Regions from separate parts of the Cupriavidus sp. DL-D2 genome, predicted to be linked through region 1. Evidence: predicted binding sites of a transcription regulator. Region 1 holds the regulator's gene; the other holds the start of a gene.
What was found. The regulator sigma-54, encoded in region 1, starts transcription at its own class of promoters, with help from an activator protein. The targets are predictions, from matches to a motif close to TGGCANGNAANCTGCTTT.

Region 2: a site for sigma-54 is predicted at 3,648-3,665, ahead of ABDB81_RS13220 (circularly permuted type 2 ATP-grasp protein). Genes of this name have one in related genera too.

The regions. Positions count from the first base shown of each region.
Region 1 is NZ_JBDKXK010000004.1:155,174-167,585, reverse strand. Features, by position in the region: gene uvrA (excinuclease ABC subunit UvrA) at 1-281, shown strand, start outside; gene ABDB81_RS03695 (Na/Pi cotransporter family protein) at 376-2,052, opposite strand; gene ABDB81_RS03690 (adenine phosphoribosyltransferase) at 2,216-2,788, opposite strand; gene ABDB81_RS03685 (monovalent cation:proton antiporter family protein) at 2,938-4,917, opposite strand; gene ABDB81_RS03680 (KpsF/GutQ family sugar-phosphate isomerase) at 5,085-6,068, shown strand; gene lptC (LPS export ABC transporter periplasmic protein LptC) at 6,071-6,700, shown strand; gene lptA (lipopolysaccharide transport periplasmic protein LptA) at 6,768-7,427, shown strand; gene lptB (LPS export ABC transporter ATP-binding protein) at 7,459-8,259, shown strand; gene ABDB81_RS03660 (RNA polymerase factor sigma-54) at 8,393-9,874, shown strand; gene raiA (ribosome-associated translation inhibitor RaiA) at 9,925-10,278, shown strand; gene ptsN (PTS IIA-like nitrogen regulatory protein PtsN) at 10,759-11,214, shown strand; gene hprK (HPr(Ser) kinase/phosphatase) at 11,273-12,244, shown strand.
Region 2 is NZ_JBDKXK010000019.1:3,898-9,473, reverse strand. Features, by position in the region: gene ABDB81_RS13230 (transglutaminase family protein) at 71-892, opposite strand; gene ABDB81_RS13225 (alpha-E domain-containing protein) at 986-1,945, opposite strand; gene ABDB81_RS13220 (circularly permuted type 2 ATP-grasp protein) at 1,979-3,454, opposite strand; gene ABDB81_RS13215 (gluconokinase) at 3,835-4,353, opposite strand; gene edd (phosphogluconate dehydratase) at 4,524-5,576, opposite strand, start outside.

The DNA of each region.
Region 1 (12,412 bases):
GCACGCTCTACATCCTGGACGAGCCGACCACCGGCCTGCACTTCCACGATATCGAACTGCTGCTCAAGGTCATCCAGAAACTGCGCGACCACGGCAACACCGTCGTGATCATCGAGCACAACCTCGACGTCATCAAGACCGCCGACTGGCTGATCGACATGGGCCCCGAAGGTGGCGCCGGCGGCGGACTGGTGATTGCGAAGGGCACGCCGGAAGCCGTGGCGGCCAGCAAGGCAAGTTTTACGGGGAAGTATTTGAAGCCGTTGTTGAAGCGGGCGTGATTGTTTCCTGCTGCTGAGTGTTTGCTCCCTTGCTGGTTTTCTCCCCTCTCCTACTTTGTGGGAGAGGGGAGCATAAAGCAGGGAAGTCAGCGCTCTACCGCGCCCCCACCACCTCCCCCACCTTCTCCGGCCCCTCGTCCTTCATCCGGCTCCGATTCATCAACCCGGCTTGTTCCAGCACCGGATACGCCGTCGCGCAGAACAGCGAGTTCAGACGCTTGAGTTCGCTGATGATGTCCAGATGCAGCGAACTGGTCTCGATGCTTTCGGCGGTCTGCACCGCCACGCGCTGCAGGTGCGAGCGTGCGTATTTGCGCTCCAGGTCGCGGAAGTTGGCCTTCTCGGCCATTAGTTGCTGGGCGCTGCGGATATCGCCGGTCAGGAACACTGACAGCCCAAGCCGCAGATTTGCCACCACGCGGCTGTGCATTTCCGAGATTTCCTGCATGCCTGCCTCGGAAAACTGCAAGTTGTGCGCGATCTTCTTTTCCTTGGCGTCAACGATCACCCGCTCGATCAGATCCCCCGCGTGCTCGAGATTGATGGTCAGCGAGATGATTTCGGTCCAGCGCTGGCCGTCGCGCTCGTCCAGCGCCTCGGTGCTGATCTGCGTGAGGTAAAGCTTGATGGCCGTGTAGAGATCGTCTACTTCATTGTCGATGCGGCAGGTGGCGTTGGCCAGCTTCACATCGTTGGTGCGCAGTACGCGCAGCATGTTGCCGAGCATCTGCTCGACGCGATCGCCGATGCGCAGCACTTCGCGGGCGGCGTTGGACAGCGCCAGCGTGGGCGTGGACAGCGCCGCGGCATCGAGGTGGCGCGGCGTCACCTGGCTGTCGCCGGTATTGCGGCCAGGCAGGATCGCTTCGCAAAGGCGTGCCAGCGGCGCCGTGGCGCCAATCAGCAACACGGCCAGCGCCACGTTGAACAACAGGTGGAAATTCACGACCAGTCGCTGCGGATCGGCATCGAGATGCGACAGGATGGTCTCGGCCTGCCCCAGCACTGGCAGCGCGATCACGCAGCCGAGCAGCCGCGACAGCAGGTTGCCGAGCGTCACGCGCTTGCCCGGCTGGTTGTTGCCCGAAGTGGTCAGCAGGGCCGACACACCCGAGCCCAGGTTAGCGCCAAGTACCAGCGCCAGCGCCACGTGGATCGACACCACGCCCGCAGAAGCCAGCGCGCCGCAGAACAGCACCACGGCCAGGCTGGAATAGCAGAGGATGGTCAGGAACGCGCCCACCAGCATGTCCAGCGCCGCGTCGCCGGTCAGCGAGCTGAACAGCACCTTCACACCGGCCGCCTGCACCACGGGGCGCGTAGCGATCGAAATCAGTTCCAGCGCCAGCGTGATCAGACCCAGCCCGATCAGCACGCGACCCACGTGGCCCGGCTTGTTGCCCTTCCACGTCAGGTGCAGGATGACGCCAACGAAGATCAGCAACGGCGACAACCAGGAAAGGTCGAGCGAGAAGACCTGCACCATCAGCGCCGTGCCCACGTTGGCGCCCAGCATGATGGCCAATGCTGGCGCCACGGCGATCAAACCCTGGCCCACGAAGGAACTGACGATGACGGCGGTGGCATTGCTGCTCTGCACGAGCCCGGTCACACCGAGACCGGCCAGGAATGCCTTGAAGCGGTTGGAGACGCTGACCGACAGCACGTGGCGCAGGTTGGCGCCGTACACGCGCAGGATGCCGACCTTGACGATGTTGGTACCCCAGACGAGCAACGCCACGCCGGAGAGAAGATGAAGCAAAACGCCCATGGTGCGTCCCTTTCGTGACCGGTGCCGGCTGGGCAGAAGCGAGGGCGCGCCGCCCGGTCATCGCCATTGTTATATCAATGGGGCATTATGCGCCCCGCATGGGCACGGGGCAAATGGACGACGGCAACCCTGCAACGGGCCGCAAGGGCCTGGAAACGCCGACTCAGTGACCGGAGAAATCGCACACCGTGAACAGCGGCAGGCCGCTGGCATGCAGTAGCTTCGAGCCGCCCAGTTCGGGCAGGTCGACAATGGCGGCACCCTCCACGACCGTGGCACCCAGGCGCTCCAGCAGCTTGCGGCCAGCCATCATCGTGCCGCCCGTGGCAATCAGGTCGTCCACCAGCAACACGCGGTCGCCGGACTTGCAGGCGTCGGCATGGATTTCCACGGTGGCGCTGCCATATTCGAGTTCGTACTCTTCGGCCACGGTCTGGAACGGCAGCTTGCCCTTCTTGCGGATCGGCACGAAACCGAGGTTCAGTTCGTACGCGATGATCGAGCCGAGAATGAAGCCGCGTGCGTCGATACCGGCCACGAGGTCCAACTGCTGGTCCATGTAGCGATGCACGAACACGTCGATCAGCACGCGCAACGTCTTGGGGTTCTGCAGCAGCGGCGTGATGTCGCGGAACATCACGCCTGGCTGGGGCCAGTCCGGCACGGTGCGGATGCGGTCACGGAGGTAGCCGGTGACATTGCCGAGGTCGGGGGACTGGATGAGGGAATCGGGCATGGGGAATCTGTCTGGGTTGGATCTGGTGCGGCCGGCCGCGTCGCTTTTGTCCGCCGCCTGTTTCGGCCAGCCGTAACCATACAGCAGTGCGATGCCACGCAGAAGCTTCCGCATGCAGCCGGCGGCACACGGCGCGGCGGCCCCGCCCGCTACTGGCGGGTCAGCCGGTCCTCGGCCGATTCCAGCGCTTCCGGTGTGCCGCGCAGCACGACGATATCGCCAGGCTCCAGCACCGTTTCAGGTTGCGGATCGAATGCGCGGATGCCACGTCGGCGCACCGCCGTCACCTCCACGCCAATCCGCTCCAGCCCCAGCGTGCCAAGCCGGCGGCCCACCGCGGTGTGCTCGGGGCCGAGCGAAACCGAGTGCAGCCGCACCGTATCGCGTTCGACCATGTCTTCTTCGTCGTCGCGCCCGTGGAAGTAGCCGCGCAGCAGGCTGTAGCGCGCGTCGCGCGCCTGCTGCACCCCACGCACCACGCGGCGCATCGGCACGCCCAGCAGCACCAGCGCATGCGAGGCCAGCATCAGGCTGCCCTCGATGATCTCCGGCACCACCTCGGTGGCACCGGCCTTCTGCAGCGTATCGAGTTCGGAATCGTCCACGGTCCGCACGATGACGGGCAAGGCCGGCTCCAGCTCCTGCACATGGTGCAGCACCTTCACCGCCGATTGCGTGTTGGCATAGGTGATCACCACCAGCGCCGCACGATGGATACCCGCCGCGATCAGCGATTCCCTGCGGCCCGCGTCGCCATAGACCACGGTGTCGCCCGCCGCCGCAGCCTCGCGCACGCGGTCGGGGTCGAGGTCCAGCGCCACATAGGTAATGCCTTCCCGCTCCAGCATATGCGCCAGGTTCTGCCCGCTGCGCCCGTAGCCGCAGATGATGGCGTGCTTCTCGGTCTGCAGGCTCTGCGCGGCGATGCGGGTCATGTTCAGCGACTGCATCAGCCATTCGTTGGCGGCAAAGCGCAGCACAATCTTGTCGCTGTACTGGATCAGGAACGGCGCGGCCAGCATCGACAGCAGCATCGAGGCCAGGATCACCTGGATCAGCACCGGGTCCACCAACCCCATGCCGTCGATCTGGTTCAGCAGCACGAATCCGAATTCACCGGCCTGTGCGAGACCCAGCCCGGTACGGATGGCCACACCGGGCCGCGAACCGAACAGCCGCGCCAGCCCGGTGATCAGCAGCAGCTTGAACAGGATCGGCACCACCAGCAGGGCCAGCACCAGCCAGATATGGTCGATCACCACCCGGATGTTCAGCAGCATGCCGATCGTGACGAAGAACAGCCCCAGCAGCACATCGCGGAAGGGCTTGATGTCTTCCTCCACCTGGTGGCGATACGGCGTCTCGGAAATCAGCATCCCCGCCATGAACGCGCCGAGCGCCATCGACAGGCCCAGCCGCTCGGTCAGCGCGGCCATGCCCAGCGTGACCAGCAGCAGGTTCAGCATGAACAGTTCCTGCGACCGGCGCGCCGCCACGATGTGGAACCAGCGGCTCATCAACCGCTGGCCCAGGAAAAAGATCACGCCCAGCGCCACGACGATCTTGACCGTGGCCAGCCCCAGCGCCCAGGCCAGGTCGCCGGGGTCCCGGGACAGCGCCGGGATGATGATCAGCAGCGGCACCACGGCCAGGTCCTGGAACAGCAGCACGCTGATGATGTTGCGGCCGTGCTCGCTCTCCAGCTCCATCCGCTCGGACATCATCTTCACGACAATGGCCGTCGAAGACATCGCCAGCGCGCCGCCCAGCGCCACCGATGCCTGCCAGGACAGCGGAAACAGCCAGTTGAACATCCAGCTGGCCGGAATCACCGCAAGCAATGAAAGCATCACTTGAGAGCCGCCCAACCCGAATACCAGCCGCTTCATCGCGTGAAGTTTGCTCAGGCTGAACTCCAGCCCAATCGAAAACATCAGGAAGACGACGCCAAATTCCGCCAGATATTTGGTCTGGGCGGTGTCGCTGGCCAGCCCTAGCGCATGGGGACCGATGAGGATGCCCACTGCCAGATAGCCCAGCATGGGCGGCAGTTGCAGCATGCGGAAGGCCACCACGCCGAGGACGGCGGCGGCCAGCAGCACGAGGGTCAGTTCCAGCGGAGAATGCATTCGGCGGGCTTGAAGGGCTTCAGCTATCCGGCCGGGCACGCGCCACGACCGGCTCTGCACCCCGCCGGCAAAAGACGGCAAACGACGGCAAGTGCGGCGGTCGTCTCAGCCAGAAGGCCGGAAAGCCGGGCCAGACGCCATCGCATTCGTTGGTATACTCCAGCGCCATGATAGCCAATTTCGATGCGAATCGAGCACTCGCGCTCGCTCGCCACACTCTCCAGATCGAGGCAGACGCCGTTTCGGCGCTGGCCGGACGCCTGACGCCCGCCTTCGCGAAGGCCGTCGAGATCATTCTCGGCTGCACGGGCCGCGTGGTCGTCTCCGGTATCGGCAAGTCCGGCCACATCGGCCGCAAGGTGGCGGCCACGCTGGCTTCCACCGGCACGCCCTCGTTCTTCGTGCACCCCGCTGAGGCCAGCCACGGCGACCTCGGCATGATCACGCGGGACGACGTCCTGATCGCATTCTCCAATTCCGGTGAGACCGCCGAACTACTGTCGATCATCCCGATCGTCAAGCGGATTGGCGCCAGCCTGATCTCTATTACCGGCAACCCGGAATCGAACCTGGCCAAGCTGTCCGACGCCCATCTCGATGGCGCCGTGGCACAGGAAGCCTGCCCGCTGAACCTGGCGCCGACGGCCAGCACCACCGCCGCACTGGCGCTGGGCGACGCGCTGGCCGTGGCCGTGCTCGACGCGCGCGGCTTCGGCGAGGAAGATTTTGCCCGCTCGCACCCGGGCGGCGCGCTCGGCCGCAAGCTGCTGACTCATGTGCGCGACGTCATGCGCTCGGGCAACGCCGTGCCGGAAGTCCGCGAGACCACGCCGCTGGCCCAGGCACTGATGGAAATCACGCGCAAGGGCATGGCCATGACGGCGGTCGTCGACCCGGAGGGCCGCGCCGTGGGCGTGTTCACCGACGGCGACCTGCGCCGCCTGCTGGAGACCTCTACCGACTGGAAGACCGTGCCCATCGGCGAGGTCATGCACCGCAACCCGCGCATGGTCAACCAGGACCAGCTCGCGGTGGAAGCGGTGCAGGTCATGGAAGCAAACCGCATCAACCAGTTGCTCGTCGTCGACAACGATGGCCGCCTGGTCGGTGCCTTGCACATCCATGACCTTACGCGTGCCAAGGTCATCTGAACATGCCGGACTTCCTGTCCAGACTCACGGGTGTGGTCATGCGGCTGTTGCCGCTGCTGCTGATGGCCATCGTCGCCGGCAGCACGTTCTGGCTCGTCCAACTGAACTCGCCGAGCACCGGCACAGACCAGTCACGCACCAAGCGCCACGAACCGGACTACTGGATGGAACGGTTCTCGGCCACGGAACTGGCTGCGGATGGCACGACCAAGATCCGCTTCACCGGAGTGAAGATGGTCCACTTCGAGGATGACCAGACCTACGACGTGACCAAGCCGGCCATGCGTGCCTTCCAGCCGGACCGCCCGCCCGTGACCGCCAACGCCAATCGCGGCGTCATGAACGCCGAGGGCACGATCATCGACCTTTACGGCAACGCCGTGATCGTGCGGCAGGCCGGCGTGGATCCGTCGAAGGATCCGCGCATGACCGCCACGTCGCAATACTTCCAGCTGCTCGTCAATGACGACATCGTCAAGACAGACAAGAACGTGGAGCTGACGCGCGGACCTTCGGTCATGACGGCCAACGGGCTGATCTTCAACAACGTCACCCGCGAAGTACAATTGCTGGGCAACGTACGCGGCACGATCGTCATGAACCCGCCGCAGGGGCAGGCCAGGACCCAGTGACACCCAGCTGGCAGGCTCGTCCTGCCGCATCGCCTGGCCGCCTTCCCTATCTCATCATTTGCCAAACATGACTGCATCCCTGTCGACATCGTCCTGTCGCCGCCCGGCGCCCGCCCGATTGACGGCCCTAGCCGCCCTCGGACTCGCGCTCGCCATGAGCATGGTCCAGCCCGCTTTTGCCGAGCGCGCGGACCAGGCCAAGCCCCTCGTGCTCGAAGCGGACAATGCCAGCTACGATGACGTCAAGCAGATCTACACCCTCACCGGCAACGTGGTGCTGACCAAGGGCACGATGGTGCTGAAATCCGACGCTGCCGAACTGCGCACGGACCCCGAGGGCTACCAGTACGCCATTGCCACGTCCAAGCCGGGCCGCCAGGCGTACATCCGCCAGAAGCGCGACGGCGTGGACGAATACATCGACGGCTGGGGCGACCGCATCGAATACGATGGCAAGACCGAGGTCAACAAGCTGATCGGCCACGCACGCGCTGCACGTGTCTCGGGCGTCGGCGCCAAGATCCTCGACGAAATCCGCGGCGCCGTGATCACCTATGACAGCCGCAACGAGTACTACACCGCCACCGGCGGCGACAACAACACCACCGCGGGCAACCCGTCGGGCCGCGTACGCGCCGTGCTGTCGCCGCGCGCCGATGCCAGCGCCCCCGCCGCGAGCGGCGCCCCGCTGGACCTGAAGCCGTCCACGGCCCCGGCCAAGCCCTGAAACACAGCCCCTTCTATCGCCTCCGTATCCGATGAACGACTCCGCCACCCTCGCCTCCCCTGCCGCCTCTTCCGCTGCGAGCGTCCGCACCGACAGCAGCACGCTGGTCGTCCGCCATCTGAAGAAGCGTTACGGTACGCGCACGGTGGTCAAGGATGTCTCGCTTGACGTGAAGAGCGGCGAAGTGGTGGGCCTGCTGGGTCCGAACGGCGCGGGCAAGACCACATCGTTCTACATGATCGTGGGGCTGGTGGCACTCGACGAAGGCGACATCGTGCTGGACGACAAGCACATCAGCGGCCTTGCGATCCACGAGCGCGCGCGCATGGGCCTGTCCTATCTGCCGCAGGAAGCGTCGGTCTTCCGCAAGCTCAACGTCGAGGAAAACATCCGCGCCGTGCTGGAGTTGCAGGTGGAAAACGGCAAGTCGCTGACCAAGGCCGAGATCGACCGCCGGCTCGACTCCCTGCTGGACGACCTGCAGATCGCGCACCTGCGCAACAACCCGGCACTGTCGTTGTCGGGCGGTGAGCGCCGCCGGGTGGAAATTGCCCGCGCGCTCGCGTCGTCGCCGCGTTTCATCCTGCTGGACGAACCGTTTGCCGGTGTGGACCCTATCGCCGTGGGCGAAATCCAGCGGATCGTGAGTTTCCTGAAGGCCCGCAACATTGGCGTGCTGATTACCGACCACAATGTTCGCGAGACGCTGGGCATCTGCGACCACGCGTACATCATCAGCGAAGGTACGGTGCTGGCATCCGGCCTGCCAGAGGAAATCATCGCCAACGAATCTGTGCGCCGCGTCTATCTGGGCGAGAATTTCCGCATGTGATGCGTGCGGTGCGGCAATTTCTGCCCACGCTGCACACCGTTTTTCCAAAGCCGTTTCCGATCACGCAAGGTTGGGCGATAGGTTCTAGCAAATTCCGTTCCAACAACGGAAAGATGCGCATAGAATAGGTCGCATGAAACCTTCGCTTCAGCTCCGCCTCTCCCAGCATCTGGCCCTGACCCCGCAGCTGCAACAGTCGATCCGGCTGTTGCAGCTTTCCACGCTGGAACTGCAGCAGGAAGTGGAGCAGGCGCTGACGGAAAATCCGTTGCTCGAGCGCGAGAACGACTGGCTGGATAGTCCGCTGCGCGTGGCCGCGGACGGCTCGGTCAACCTCCAGACCGCACCGGCACCCGCACCGGCCGAACCCCAGGCCAACGGCACCGAACGTGCCGATGGCGCGGCGGGTGGCGAAGAGGAAAACTACAACGATACCGGCAGCGAGGACTACGGCAACGACTGGAGCCTCGACGACTTCGCGCGACGCCCGCAAGGCGACGAAGACGAGAAGACGCCGATGCAACTGCGCGACGCCGATCCGACGCTGCGCGAGTTCCTCATGGAGCAGCTCACGCCACTCAAGATCTCGGTGCGCGACAAGGGCCTGGCCATTTTCCTGATCGAGTCGCTCGACGACGACGGTTACCTGAGCGCCTCGCTCGAGGAAATTTGTTCGGAACTCCCGGAAGAACTCGAGTTCGAAGTGGATGAGGTGCAGGCGATACTTACGCTGCTGCAGAGCTTCGATCCACCCGGTGTCGGGGCACGGAACGCTGCGGAGTGCCTGAGTTTGCAGTTGAAGCGGTTGAAGCACCCGCAGCGCGAACTGGCGCTGACTATCGTCAATCATCATCTGGAACTGCTGGCCGTACGGGATTACACCCGGCTCAAGAAAGCCCTGCAGGTGGACGAAATAGCATTGAAGGCTGCGCACGAATTGATCCGCTCCCTCGCACCGTATCCAGGACACGCGTACAGCCGTCCGGAAGCGGACTTCGTGGTGCCGGATGTGTTTGTACGCAAGAGCGGCAGCGGATGGATCGCGCAGCTCAATCCGGACGTGATGCCGCGCCTGCGCATCAACGATATGTACGCGCAGATTCTGCGCGGTGCGAAGGGCGAGGCAGGGGCTGCCGGACTGCAGCAAAAGCTGCAGGAAGCACGGTGGCTCATCAAGAACATCCAGCAACGATTCGATACGATCCTGCGGGTGTCGCAGGCGATTGTGGAGCGTCAAAAGAACTTTTTCTCGCACGGGGAAATCGCGATGCGCCCCTTGGTTTTGCGTGAAATTGCCGATACACTGGGTTTACACGAGTCGACCATTTCCCGGGTCACAACGAACAAGTACATGGCCACGCCGATGGGTACTTTCGAGTTGAAGTACTTCTTCGGAAGCCACGTCTCCACGGAGACGGGTGGCGCGGCCTCATCCACGGCTATACGCGCGCTGATCAAGCAACTGATAGGAGCCGAAGACCCCAGGAATCCTCTTTCCGACAGCCGCATCGCCGAACTGCTGGGCGAACAGGGCTTTGTGGTCGCACGCCGCACGGTGGCGAAATATCGCGAAGCATTGAAAATCCCCGCAGTGAATCTCCGCAAGTCTTTGTAGCCGAGCCGTAACCGCCTGCCTGGTGCGGCTCTTTCAGAAGGAGAAGCGCTATGAACTTCAAGATCAGTGGACACCACCTCGACATCACGCCCCCGCTGCGTGAGTATGTGGAAACGAAACTGGAGCGAATTGTCAGACATTTCGATCAGGTCATTGGCGTAAGCGTGCTGCTATCAGTCGACAATCACAAGGAAAAGGACAAGCGTCAGTACGCGGAAATCAATCTGCACCTCAAAGGCAAGGACATCTTCGTCGAAGCCCATCATGAAGACCTGTACGCGGCGATCGACTGTCTGGTCGACAAGCTCGACCGCCAGGTGATCCGCTACAAGGATCGCGTGCAAGGGCATGACCGCGAGGCGGTCAAGTACCAGATGGCCGAAGCGCAGCTACAGCAACAATAACCAGCGCAACGAAACGACAGTTTCAGTTGTCCTGAGAGGACTGACAGGAAGAGAGCAAAGCCGCGCATCTGCGCGGCTTTTTTGATGGGGCGTCCGGTTGCCGCACAACTTTCCATTCCTCACGCGTTACCTCGACACCACTAAGCGACGAATTGATACACCGAAGGTGTTCGCATCTCTCGCATGTCGGTGTATGCTGCACCACAAATCACAGGCAGAACGGTCCCGTCATGCGGAACCGGCGGTGCGCCCTGCAGGCGCACGGGTCGGGCAGCATTTCGGGTGGGCAAACCGGTCGACGACCTCGCGGCGGAAGTCCGCAGGCGCGACGCTGCAGCGCACAAGTGCGTGGCAGCCCTGCTCTATAATGGCCGGACGCTCCAATGCGGGCGACTGGCACCTCAATATCCTGATTGCCCCCAACTCGGCGGGCCGGTCCATGCGCGCCGGCTTGTCACTCGGACTTCTCGTGCATCGCCCATGAATCGTTTGGCCAAACTGCTGCCACCTGGCAACATCCATCTCGACGTCACCGTCACCAGCAAGAAGCGGGTCTTCGAGCAAGCCGGGCTCCTGTTCGAGAACAACCATGGCGTGGCGCGGGCCACTGTTACCGACAACCTCTTTGCGCGCGAGTCCCTGGGTTCCACCGGGCTTGGCGCTGGAGTTGCCATTCCGCACGGCCGCATCAAGGGCCTGAAGCAGCCGCTGGCGGGCTTCATGCGCCTGGCGGAACCCATCCCGTTCGAATCGCCCGATGGCAAGCCGGTCTCGCTGTTGATCTTCCTGCTGGTGCCCGAGCAGGCCACGCAGCAGCATCTGGAAATTCTTTCCGAAATTGCCCAGTTGCTGTCGGACCGCGAAATGCGCGAAGGGCTGGCGACGCTCCCCACGCCGGAAGCCGTCCACCAGTTGCTATCGGACTGGCATCCCTAACGCCGGAATCGCCCGCCGCAGCCCACTGTCCTACCGCCCCTCCTGAAAGTCATCCCGCATGGAACTCACCGGCGTCACCTCGCAGTCGATCTTCGACGACAACGCAGCAGACATCAAACTGTCGTGGGTCGCCGGCCTTGAAGGTGCGGACCGCGCCTTCGATGTCGAGTTCGCGCGTGAAGCCACCTCCGCGGCGGACCTCGTGGGCCACTTGAACCTGATCCACCCGAACCGGATCCAGGTGCTCGGCAAACCCGAAATCCTTTATTACCAGCGTCTCGACGACGAGCCGCGCAAGCGTCAGATGGGCGAGCTGATCCTGCTCGAGCCGCCCTTCCTGGTCATCGCCGACGGCATGGAGCCGCCGCCCGACCTCGAACTGCGCTGCACGCGTTCGTCCACGCCGCTGTTCACCACGCCGGTATCGTCGGCGGCCGTGATCGATCACCTGCGCCTGTACCTGTCGCGTATCTCGGCACCGCGCGTGACGATGCACGGCGTGTTCCTCGACATCCTCGGCATGGGCGTGCTGATCATGGGCGAATCGGGCCTGGGCAAGAGCGAACTGGGCCTCGAACTGATTTCGCGCGGCCATGGCCTCGTGGCCGACGATGCCGTGGATTTCGTGCGGCTGGGTCCAGACTTCATCGAGGGTCGCTGCCCGCCGCTGCTGCAGAACCTGCTCGAAGTGCGCGGCCTTGGCCTGCTCGATATCAAGACGATCTTCGGTGAAACGGCCGTACGCCGGAAAATGAAGATCAAGCTCGTGGTTCAACTCGTCCGCCGCAACGATGGCGAGTTCGAGCGCCTGCCGCTGGATTCGCAATACCTCGACGTGCTCGGCCTGCCCATCCACATGGTGAAGATCCAGGTGGCAGCCGGTCGAAATCTCGCCGTGCTGGTGGAAGCCGCCGTGCGCAACACGATACTGCGCCTGCGCGGCATCGACACGCTGCGCGACTTCATGGACCGGCAGCGCGCGGCCATGCAAGCCGATGTGGTGTCACGCGGACAGGGCCGGTTGCTCTAGGCATTTTCCGAACATCGCTTTCCCGCAAACGCCCGCTTCATTCAGCGGGCGTTTTCATTTCCTTACAAGCTGGCCTGCCGCTGCGTCAACGGCAGCCGCACACGCGCCGTTTTGTGCTGTAATGGCCGCCATCCCGTTCGGATTGCCCATGAAAGTGTTTTTCCACAG
Region 2 (5,576 bases), on a different contig from region 1:
TGCCGGGGCGGCAAGCTTGCATTCTAGCCGCTCGGCAAGAACGGAGCGTTTGAACGGGCGGGAGAGGGGACTAGGCCACAGGTGCGATAGAGATATCCACTTCCAACGTCTCGCCCGCGCCACCCTCCAGAATGCCCCGGATTGGTGCGGCGGAAGCGTAGTCGCGCCCCACGGCGAGTCGCACATGGCGAGTATCTGTGACACAACGGTGCGTGACGTCGATGCTGCACCAGAGGCCCTGGTCGGCATCGAGGCAAATGTCGGTCCACGCGTGGCTCGCCATGGCCGTGGCGGCCGGATCGTAGAAGTAACCGCTGACATAGCGAGCGGGAATACCGAGCGCGCGGCACGCCGCGACCATCACCTGCGCCTGGTCCTGGCACACCCCGCTGCCCAGCCGGAATGCGTCTGCGGCCGAAGTGCCCACGTCGGTAGTGTTGGCCTTGTAGCGCACACGGGTGGCCACCCCGTCGGCCAGCGCCAGCAACGCGGGCATATCGTGCCCGGCCGCCAAGTACGGCGCGGCAAATCCCTGCAGATCGGCAGGCGCCTGGGTCAGCGGTGTCCCGGTCATGAAGTAAAGCGGCGATACGCGCGCCTCGCCGGCTTCAGGCAAGTCATGAAAGGCATGATGGCCGCCCTCGCCCGTCCTGACCTCCACTTCGCCCGTCGCGGCGATAGCGATCCTGCGGGCCGGGCCCGCCATCGTGAAGTTGTGGACGATATTGCCGAAGCCATCCCGTGCTTCGGTCAGGTTGCCGGGAACGTTCAGGTGCCAGTCCGCAACCGATTGCAGCGGCCCCGAGCGCGGCGCCAGACGCAGTTCATGCACGCTGCGGCGCACGGGCTCGGTGTAGTGATAGACAGTCTTGTGGTGGATCCGATATTTCACGATGCATAGTGCGCGCTACGGCACACCTGCCCTCCAGCGTTCCGCGTCCGGCACATAGGGTGCCGGACGGGTGATCCACTCTGCGCAATCGACTCAGGCAGCCAGCGGCACAAGGAAATCGCGGCTGATACCGTTGCCGAGATCGCCGATGCGTTCCAGGAAGCTGGTCAGGTAGGCGTGCAGGCCGACAGCAAAAATGTCGTCGATGCGCGCGTATTTCAAATCGGCGTGGAGTTTACCAGCCTGGCGCATGGTCTCCGCTGACTGCTGGTTGGCCACCAGCGCCAGGATCGCGACTACCTCGTCCATGCTCGACACCAGCGAGCGTGGCATGTCCGGCCGCAGGATCAGCAACTCCGCCACGCGCTGGGGCGTGATCACGGCACGGTAGATCTTGCGGTAGACCTCGAAGCCCGACACCGAACGCAGCACCGCCGCCCAGTGGTAGAAATCGTTCTGCTCGCGGTTGGGATCGTCGGTGTCGCTGTCGTCGCGACCCGATGCCTGGAACTTGACGTCGAGAATCCGCGCGGTGTTGTCGGCGCGCTCCAGGAACGTGCCAAGCCGCATGAAATGAAACGCGTCGTCCTTGAGCATCGTGCCGAACTGCACGCCACGCGCCAGGTGCGAGCGGAATTTCACCCATTCGAAAAAGCGCGACGGGTCCTGACGCAACTCCCCATCCGCGATCATGCGCTGGACATCGAGCCAGGTGGTGTTGATGGTCTCCCAGACCTCGGTCGTCAATGATCCGCGCACTGCACGGGCATTCTCGCGGGCCGCCCGCAGGCAGCTCATGATTGACGACGGATTGGTCATGTCGCGCACCATGAAGTCGATCACATCGTCACGATGCAGCAACCCGTATTTGTGGTCATAGGCGTGCGTCAACTCAGAAATATCGAGCATGGCCCACCAGCCCTGCTCGGCCATTTCGGCCGACTGCGGCAGCAGCGAGGTCTGGTAGTTGACGTCGAGCATGCGCGCGGTGTTCTCCGCGCGCTCGGTGTAGCGGGCCATCCAGAACAGGTGGTCGGCGGTACGGCTCAGCATGATGGGCTCCCGGCTTGTCGTTGTTCGCGGCGTTCAGCGTTCCAGTACCCAGGTGTCCTTGGTGCCTCCGCCCTGCGAGGAATTCACCACCAGCGACCCTTCACGCAATGCCACGCGCGTCAGTCCGCCAGGCACCATCCGAACTTCCTTGCCAGACAGCACGAACGGCCTCAGGTCGATATGGCGCGGCGCGATGCCCGATTCCACATACGTGGGGCAAGTGGACAGCGCCAGCGTGGGCTGGGCGATGTACTGCTCGGGGCGGGACTTGACCACTTCGCGGAACTGCTCGATCTCGGCACGGGTGGCAGCCGGACCCACGAGCATGCCGTAGCCGCCGGCACCGTGCGTCTCCTTGACCACGAGCTTCTCCATGTTGTCGAGCACGTACTGCAGGTCATCGGGGCGCCGGCACATATACGTGGGAACGTTCGACAGGATGGCTTCCTCGCCCAGGTAGAAGCGGATCATGTCCGGCACGTACGGATAGATCGATTTGTCGTCGGCCACCCCGGTGCCAATCGCGTTGCTGATCGTCACATTGCCGGCCCGGTAGACCGACAGCAAACCGGCCGCACCGAGCGTGGAGTCCGGCCGGAATGCGAGCGGATCGAGGAAGTCATCGTCCACGCGGCGGTAGATCACGTCGATCCGTTGCGGCCCCTGCGTGGTACGCATGTAGAGGTGATCGTCCTCGACAAAGAGGTCGCTGCCCTCCACCAGTTCCACGCCCATCTGCTGGGCCAGGAACGCGTGCTCGAAATACGCGGAGTTGTACATGCCCGGCGTGAGCACCACCACGGTGGGGTCCGCAATATTCTGCGGCGACACGCTGCGCAGCATGTCGAGCAGCAGATCCGGGTAATGCGCCACCGGTGCCACGCGATTGCGCGCGAACAGTTCGGGGAACAACCGCATCATCATCTTGCGGTTCTCAAGCATGTAGGACACGCCCGACGGTACGCGCAGGTTGTCTTCCAGCACGTAGAACTCGCCCTCTCCTGCCCGCACCACATCGATACCCGCCACGTGCGCGTAGATATCGCGCGGCACGTCGATGCCGAGCATCTCGGGACGGTACTGCGCGTTGTTGTAGATCTGGTCAGGCGGAATCACGCCAGCCCGGATGATGTCCTGGCCGTGGTAGATATCGTGGATGAAGCGGTTCAACGCCGCCACGCGCTGCCGCAGGCCGCGTTCCAGGGTCGCCCATTCACTGGCCGGAAAGATGCGGGGGATGACGTCGAACGGAATCGTCCGCTCGGTGCCGCTGTTGGACTCGTCCTTGTCGCCATAGACGGCAAAGGTGATGCCCACCCGGCGAAAGATCAGGTCCGCTTCGGCCCGTTTGTTGTCCATCGCCCCGCCGGACTGCCCGCCCAGCCAGTCGGCAAAGTTGCGGTAGTGGGGCCGCACCGCCCCGGTCGGCAACGCCTGACCGGCTTCGATGCCCGTCAATGTGCCATCTTCCCGCCCTTCCAGCATCTCGTCGAAAAACCGCGCCGCCATGATGGCCGCTCCTTCGTGGAAATGGGCGCCAGCTGCGTGCAGTCTCCTCGCCTGCCGCTTCCGACGACTGTCTGGCGACGCCGCCGGCCTCCCGTTCATTGATGCTTTATCGAGACAACGCTTTCAGCATACCCGCGCCGGCAATTCCCGCAAGGGTTGCATGTGCGAGACATGCACCGGCACGCAAAACGGTTTAGCAAGATGCTTGCCAGGGGACTACGCATGGCAGGAGGTTTTGCTCCCCTCTCCCGCGAAGTGGGAGAGGGGTTGGGGGAGAGGGCTGGTGGCTCTGCTTGCCAGCCACTTCGCAATTTGCACGGTTTGCCCTCTCCCCCGCCCCTCTCCCTGAGGGAGAGGGGAGCAAACCGGAGAGACGCAAACTATCGCGCCGTGCCGCCCGCACACGACGCCGACTCCGGCGGGCAGTTATCCAGTATGTCCTGCACCAGCGCCTCCGGCGTCCGGCGGATATCGAGCACCAGCGCGTCGCGCGGCTCCTCCAGTGTGTCGAACTGGCTTTGCAGCAGGGCCGGGTTGAAGAAATGGTCTTCGCGGACCGACAGGCGGCCACCAATCGTCGATGCATCGCCCTTCATGAACACAAAGGTCACGCCGCCTTCCGGAGGGTTCAGCCGATCGCGGTAGACCTGGCGCAGCGCGGAGCAGGTAAACACATGGGTGCGCCCTTCTGCACGGGCTTCGTCGATAGCCGCCCGCATGGCAGCCAGCCACGGCCAGCGGTCGTCATCGGTCAGCGGCACGCCGGCGTGCATCTTGGCCTTGTTGGCCTCGCTGTGAAACGTGTCGGCATCATGGAAGCCGCAATGCAGGCGCTGCGCCAGCATCTGGCCCACGGTGGTCTTGCCGCTGCCAGAAACGCCCATCAGGATATAAATCATGTCTGCTCCATCGATCATGGTGTCGGATGGTGTCGCCACCCTTGTCGGTAGCCGCCACGAACCATTGCGGTTGCACGGCGGTACCCCAGGCACCGTGGCGCCCGGGGAAACGAATAAGAAGAATCTGAAAACGACGGCCCGGAACGAGCCTGCTGTGTGAACGGATGAACCTATTGTGCGACGGCGACGCCCGTTTGGACAGACGCGGGAACACTCGACATGGCATCCGCTTCGGAGAGGTCCAGCGCGCTGCCCCCTTCCTCGGCAATCCGCGCATGGCGGCGGAACAGGCCGAACAGGCCGCGCCCCATGCTGAACTGCGCGAAATTATCCTCAGGCGCGGCAACCGGCTGGCGCGCTGCAAACTCCGCCTGCACCGAGGCATCGCCCACCAGTTCGAGCGTGCCGGCCACGGCATCCACGCGAATGACGTCCCCGTCACGCACACGGGCCAGCGGACCGCCTGCCAGCGCCTCGGGGCCAACGTGGATCACGGCTGGCACCTTGCCCGATGCGCCCGACATGCGGCCATCGGTCACCAGTGCCACCTTGTGACCAGCGTCCTGCAACGCGCCCAGCCCCGGCGTCAGCCGATGCAGTTCGGGCATGCCATTGGCATTCGGCCCCTGGAAGCGCACCACGGCCACCACATCGCGATTCAGTTCATCGGCCTCGAAGGCGGCCTGCAGCGCCTCCTGCGATTCGAAGACGCGCGCCGGCGCCTGCACCACACGATGCTCGTCGGCCACCGCCGAGACCTTGATCACGCCGCGCCCGAGGTTACCGGCCATCAACCGCAACCCGCCCTCGGCCGAAAACGGCGCCGACGCCGGCGCCAGCACGCTGGCATCGCCGCTGACGGTGGGACCATCGCGCCAGCGCAGCACGCCATCGGTCATCACCGGTTCCTGCGTGTAACGCGCCAGGCCCCGCCCGGCCACTGTCTGCACATCCTCGTGCAGTAGTCCGGCCTCCAGAAGCTGGCCGATCACGTAGGCCACACCGCCTGCTGCATGGAAATGGTTCACGTCGGCAGCGCCATTCGGATAGACACGCGCCAGCAGCGGCGTGACGGCCGACAGACGGTCGAAGTCGTTCCAGTCGATGACAATCCCTGCCGCGCGTGCCATGGCAACGAGGTGGATCGTATGGTTGGTCGATCCGCCGGTTGCCAGCAAGCCGACCATCGCATTGACGATGGCGCGTTCGTCCACGACCTGCGC